2 regions of the Gallibacter sp. Marseille-QA0791 genome follow, and region 1 is predicted to be linked to the other one. Evidence: predicted binding sites of a transcription regulator. Region 1 holds the regulator's gene; the other holds the start of a gene.

Region 1 (3,415 bases):
TATTACGATCAGGGTCAGCAGCTCCTTAACGGCGCCAATACAGTCATTGAGGAAGTGAGGGATTCCTACGGCTTGTATTCCGACGGTGAGATAAGGAACATATTGGGGCGCTTCATGTTCAGAGGAGAGGACGTATTCCTCAAGGTAGGAGCTCTCAGCGGCGGTGAGAAGGCCAGACTTTCCCTGCTGAAACTCATGTTGTCAGGAGCCAACGTGCTGATGCTGGACGAGCCGACCAATCATCTGGATATAGAATCCAAGGAGGTGTTCGAGGAAGCGCTGCTGGAGTTTCCGGGAACCAGTATCATCGTATCCCACGACAGGTATTTTCTCAACAGGATACCTACCAGGATAATGGAACTGACCTCCGATGGAATAGAGAACTATCTCGGTACATACGATTACTATGTGGAGAAGAAGCAGCAGCAGATACAGTCAGGGAAGAAGTATCTGGAGGGCATGCAGGAAGACAGAGAAGCGAGGACCTCGACGGCGGCAGAGGAAGTATCGAAAGGCGCGGGGGCTGAAGCGGAAGAGCACCTCTCGTCAGCGGAAAGACGGCGTATCCAGAAGGAAAAGGAAGCTGAGGAAAGGCGTCTGAGGAGGCATCGGGAGGCGCTGGAGAAGGAGATACAGAGCATCGAGGAAGAGATAGGAGAGCTGGAAGCGGAACTGTGCCGCCAGGAGGTGGCTACCGACCATGTGAAGCTTGCCGAGATAGGAAAGATGCTTACGGAAAAGAAGGATGAACTTGACGACAGATACGAGAAATGGCTCCAGCTTCAGGAGCAGTGAAATGAGAAGGACAGACCGTCGATTTTTTTATCAAAACTATTGCAATAAGGGAATTCTTCCTCTATAATGTTGGAAGTTGTAGGGGCAAAGACCCTATGATATAATCAAGTGAAAAAGTATATTTTGTGATGGAGGTATATATCATGACATTAGACAAGATCAAAGGAATAATCGCTGAGCAGCTGGGAGTTGACGAGGATAAGGTCACGATGGAGACTCATCTGATGAAGGATCTGGAAGCTGATTCTCTCGATGCTGTTGAGATCATTATGGCTATCGAAGATGAGTTCGATATCGAAGTTCCGGACGAAGATGCTGAAAAGTTCCAGACAGTAAGCGATATCGTAAGCTATGTCGAGGCCAGAGCGTAAACTGCAAAAGGCTTTATCATGAAAAGACAGGCGAAGATTTCCAATGCGGTGATAAAGAGGCTGCCCAGGTACAGACGGTATCTGAGAGAGCTGCAGAAGAAGGGGATAGACAAGATATCTTCCAGCGAGTTCAGTAATCTTACTGGGTATACCGCATCCCAGATAAGGCAGGATCTCAACAATTTTGGCGGGTTCGGCCAGCAGGGGTACGGATACAGCGTGGACGGCCTTTACAATGAAATAAGCGCCATTCTGGGGCTGGATAAGCAGTATAAGATGGTGGTCGTAGGCGCAGGGAACCTGGGCCAGGCCATCGCTAATCATACATACTACTATAAGACGGGATTCATCGTTTGCGGCATATTCGAGATAAATCCCCGGCTTATAGGCATGAAGATAAACGATATCGAAGTCATGGACTATGACAGGATAGTCGAGTTCGTTGAGGATAACGATATCGATATAGGTATCATATGTACCACCAAGGAAGCAGCTCAGGAAGTGGCGGATAAGCTATGTTTCGCAGGTGTCAGAGGACTGTGGAACTTTGCGCCGATAGACATAGAGACGCCTAACCATGTAGCCGTGGAAAACATGCATATAAGCGACAGTCTCCATTCTCTGGCCTATCATATGAACAAGAACAGAGGCCAGGAAGAAAAGAAATAATACATAAGAATATCGGTAAAATTAAATAACCGTTTCGTTTCGAAACGGTTATTGTTTTCAGATGATATATGCTCGCTCTTAGTCTTCCTGAACCGGAGCGTCAACAGGACATGCGCCTGCGCAAGCACCGCAATCAATACACTTGTCAGCGTCGATAACGTACATGGAATCACCAGCCGAAATAGCATCCGTAGGACATTCATCAGCGCAAGCACCGCAGTTGATGCAAGAGTCTTTAATTACATAAGCCATTTTAACTACCTCCTTTAAGATTATATCATTAAATGACAAACTGATTATAACAAACCTTTATGAGGAATTCAAGATGAAAGTTTACGGACTTATAGGGAAAAGCGGGACAGGAAAAAGTTTTCAGGCTGTGAACCTGTGTAAGGAGCGAAACATAGAGAGTATCATAGATGACGGGCTGTTCATCTGTCGCAATAAGGTCGTAGCCGGGATATCCGCCAAACGGCAGAAGACCAAGGTAGGCGCTGTCAAGACGGCTCTGTTCACCGATGATGACCACAGAGATGAGACGGTGGCGGCCATCAGGAAGATGAAGCCGTCTTCGATACTGATAATAGGGACTTCTGACAGGATGGTCGATAAGATAGCGGCACGTCTGGGCATAGGGCGTATAGGCGAGAGCATATACATAGAGGAGATAACGACGGAGGCTCAGAGGGACATCGCCAGAAGACAGAGGCATGAGATGGGGCAGCATGTCATACCCGTTCCTACTTTCCAGCTCAAGCGCCAGTTTTCCGGTTACTTCATGATCCCTGTCAGACGGCTGCTGAAGGAGCTGGGCCCATGGAGAGATATTTCGGAGAAGTCTGTCGTCAGACCCACTTACAGCTATTTGGGGAACTATGAGATATCGGAAAAAGTCATGGCGGATATCGTGGAGTGTGTAAGGAGGGAGAACCGACAGGTAGCGGAGATCAACAGAGTAGGAGTCGTGCGGATGCAGGATGGGATAGATATATATGTGGCCGCCACCTTTCGCCGCGGAGAAAGACTGGACGAAGCAGCCGCGCGGTTTCAGAGGACAGCCGTTGAGAGGATAGAAGAGATGACGTCGTTCAACGTCAACAGACTGGATCTGGAGGTGAGAGGGCTGATATGATAGTTAAGGAAAAGGGCAATGCCGTCATCGTCGAAGATGTGAGAGATTTCGATCTGGACAACATCTTCGATTGCGGCCAGTGCTTCAGATGGGAACGGGATGAAAAAGGCAGGTATGTGGGGACAGCTTTCGGCAGACATGCGCTGATTGAGTACGATGGCAGCAGTCAGATTCTGATCATACACGGCGCTGACGAGGAGGATTTTCAGACGGTGTGGAGAAAGTACCTGGATCTGGACAGAGATTATGGCAAGATAAAGGAGAAGCTGGCAGAGAGGGATAAAGTCATAGCGCGGGCCATAGATTATGGTCAGGGCATCAGGATACTAAACCAGGAAAAGTGGGAGACCCTGCTCTCATTTATCATATCTCAGAACAACAACATACCGCGGATCAAGAAGTGTATCGATAATCTGGCGCGTACACTGGGATCCCCTTCAGGTCAGTT
Region 2 (3,415 bases), 2.2 Mb from region 1:
GATTTTGAAAAATGGTGTAAGGTGTCCATATTCAGGCTGGTGGTGATATGCAAGTCGGTGACCAACAAGTACACCAGGTCAAAGGTCAGAAAGCGCCTTCCTAAGGAGTACGCCTATATCATAGACGAGCTGCTCCACAACTCCGATGATGAGAACAAGGGAAATTACTACGGACAGATAATAGCCACCATCGTGGAGTGCGGCATAGCCGAGGATTTTATCATTGCCTTCACAGATGTCATAAGCTCCCTGGCTGTAGACAAGCTCCACATCATAGGCGATATATGGGATAGAGGAGCGCATCCTGACGCCATCATGGACTTTCTCATGGGTCATCACGACGTGGATTTCCAGTGGGGAAACCATGACATCGTATGGATGGGCGCCGCTACCGGAAACTGGGCGTGCATCACCAATGTGCTGAGAATGAACATAAGTTACAATAATTTCGACATGCTGGAAATAGGCTATGGTATCAACCTCAGGCCGTTGGCTGTCATGGCGGAAAAGGTATACGGAGATGACCCTTGTCAGTATTTCATGCCTAAGAGGCTGGACGAGAATAAGTTCGACCCTATCGACGACAGACTGGCGGCTAAGATGAACAAAGCCATATCGATATGTCAGTTCAAGGTGGAAGGACAGCGGATAATGGCTCATCCGGAATATGGTCTGGAAAACAGGCTGCTGCTGGACAAGATAGACTTCGAGAAGGGGACGGTCCGACTCAGAGACGGAGAATTCCCGCTGAGAGACACTAATTTCCCTACGATAGATCCGGAAAACCCTTACGAGCTCACAGAAGATGAAAGAAACATGCTCAACGCCCTTGAAGCATCGTTTTTGCAGAGTGAAAAGCTGCAGGCACATATAAGATTCATATACAGCCACGGAGCTCTTTATACTATATGCAACGGCAATCTCATGTATCACGGGTGTATCCCGATGGATGAGGAAGGCAATTTCGAAAAGTGTACGGTCAACGGCATTACCGCGTCGGGGAAGGAATATATGGATTATTTGGATTCTCAGGTAAGAAAAGCTTATTTCGAGCCTGACGAATCAGAAGAGACGGGCAGGTCGGGAGATCTGATGTGGTATCTGTGGCTCAGCAGCAAGTCGCCTCTTTTCGGAAAGGATCAGATGACCACTTTCGAGCGATGTTTCGTGGCTGATAAGGCAACTCACAAAGAGCATACAGTTCCTTATTATAAATTGATAAACCGCAAGGAGATATGCGAGAAAATATTGCTCGAGTTCGGTCTGGACCCCAAGGATTCCATAATACTCAACGGGCACGTTCCTGTTAAGATAAAGGACGGAGAGAGCCCTGTCAAAGGAGAAGGGAAGCTCATCGTCATCGACGGAGGCATGTCAAAAGCTTATCAAAAACAGACGGGTATCGCAGGATACACGTTCATATTCAACTCCAGGTTCATGGCGCTGGCGGAGCACAAGCCTTACAGCCCGCTGAAAAAGGACGGTACACAGGAATTCCACACTCCTGTCATCAGAACGGTGAAGACGCTGGAAAAGAGGATGCTGATAAAGGATACCGACATCGGCGAGGAGCTGCAAAAGGAGGCGGATGAGCTTAAAGCACTGGTCAGAGCTTACAGAACGGGGCGTCTGAAAGAAATGTAAATATTCACGCATTTTTAACAAAGGAATAAAGTTGTTGTAGCTGAAGTACAAATAAAGGGAATGCTTGTAAATGGCGTAAATGTGGGGATTTAGCTAAAAAACAACTTGAAATACCCATGAAAAAATGGTTTAATGGGTATGTAGATTGTTACAAACATAACGACTTGCTGAGGCGCCAAACCACGGCAAGGTTATATTAAAAACGTTATTAGTAATTAAGGAGGCATGTACATGAACTTTCAACTGACGAAGGAGCAAGAATTCGTAAGAAAAATGGTAAGAGAGTTTGCCGAAACCGAAGTTGAACCTTTGGCAGCAGATATCGACAAGGAACACAGATTCCCTGTTGAGACTGTGGAAAAAATGGCAAAATACGGTCTTTTAGGAGTACCATTCCCGACCGAGTACGGCGGGGCAGGTGGAGACCATATCTCATATGCCATCACCGTTGAGGAACTTTCAAGAGTCTGTGCGTCGACAGGCGTTATCTGCTCGGCACATACTTCCCTCTGCTGCTGGCCTATTTTCAACTGGGGTAATGAAGAGCAGAAGAGAAAGTATCTCCCTGATCTGCTTTCAGGAAAGAAGCTGGGAGCGTTCGGTCTGACCGAGCCAAATGCAGGAACCGACGCGTCGGGACAGCAGACGAGAGCTGAGGATATGGGCGATCACTGGCTCATCAACGGATCGAAGGTGTTCATCACCAACGGCGGATATGCCGATGTATTCGTAGTAATGGCCATGACTGACAAATCAAAAGGAAATCACGGAATAAGCGCTTTCATCGTTGAAAAGGGAGATGAAGGCTTCTCCATAGGTAAGACTGAAGATAAGATGGGTATCTGCGCATCTTCAACTACAGAGCTGGTATTCCAGAACTGCAAGATTCCTAAGGACAGACTTCTGGCGGATATAGGACAGGGATTCAAGGTTGCCATGTCCACGCTGGACGGAGGACGTATCGGTATCGCGTCTCAGGCTCTCGGTATCGCTCAGGGCGCTCTCGATGTAACGGTTGAATACATGAAGGCCAGAAAGCAGTTCGGCATGAAGCTTTCCCAGATGGAAGCTCTGAGATTCACTGTAGCTGAGCTCGCTACACAGATCGAGGCCGCAAGACTTCTTGTTTACAAGGCTGCCAACATGAAGGATAAGCACCTTGCATACGGCCCTAACGCTGCTATGGCTAAGCTGTTTGCGGCAGAGACTGCAATGCACGTTACTACCAAGTGCGTACAGCTCCACGGCGGATACGGCTACACTAAGGATTATCCGGTAGAGAGAATGATGAGAGATGCCAAGATCACTGAGATCTACGAAGGTACTTCGGAAGTTCAGAAGATGGTTATCGCTGCATCGGTTCTCGGTAAATAGGAATTAAGGAGGAGAATATAACATGGCATTTAATATTATCGTATGTGCAAAACAGGTTCCTGATACGAATGTTATAAAGATCAACCCTAAGACTGGAACTCTGATCAGAGACGGAGTACCAAGTATCCTGAACCACGATGACGCTAACGCTTTGGAAGAAGCATTGATGATAAAGGATAAGTTCGATGATGTTCACATAACGGTCATCACGATGGGACCTCCACAGGCCAGCGATCTGCTGTTTGAGTGTATCGCCAAGGGCGCTGATGAAGGTATCCTGGTTTCCGACAGAGCAGTAGGCGGATCCGACACATGGGCCACTTCCAACACGCTGGAAGCAGCGGTAAGAAAGTGGGTAAAGGAAAACGGAGATTACGACCTTATCTTCACCGGAAGA

The links. Region 1 encodes Rex, which represses fermentation and respiration genes when NADH is low (regulators of the CRP and FNR family bind a similar motif). Its sites were predicted from a motif close to ATTGTTAANNNNTTAACAAT; they were not measured.
Region 2: ACQY69_RS01070 (acyl-CoA dehydrogenase) is a predicted target of Rex. The motif match lies at 1,789-1,808, and genes of this name have one in related genera.

Annotation. Positions count from the first base shown of each region.
Region 1 is NZ_CBCPMH010000001.1:2,377,320-2,380,734, forward strand. Features, by position in the region: gene ACQY69_RS10960 (ABC-F family ATP-binding cassette domain-containing protein) at 1-795, shown strand, start outside; gene acpP (acyl carrier protein) at 939-1,166, shown strand; gene ACQY69_RS10970 (redox-sensing transcriptional repressor Rex) at 1,185-1,835, shown strand; gene ACQY69_RS10975 (DUF362 domain-containing protein) at 1,914-2,087, opposite strand; gene ACQY69_RS10980 (hypothetical protein) at 2,161-2,967, shown strand; gene ACQY69_RS10985 (DNA-3-methyladenine glycosylase family protein) at 2,964-3,415, shown strand, end outside.
Region 2 is NZ_CBCPMH010000001.1:209,996-213,410, forward strand. Features, by position in the region: gene ACQY69_RS01065 (fructose-1,6-bisphosphatase) at 1-1,644, shown strand, start outside; gene ACQY69_RS01070 (acyl-CoA dehydrogenase) at 1,876-3,018, shown strand; gene ACQY69_RS01075 (electron transfer flavoprotein subunit beta) at 3,041-3,415, shown strand, end outside.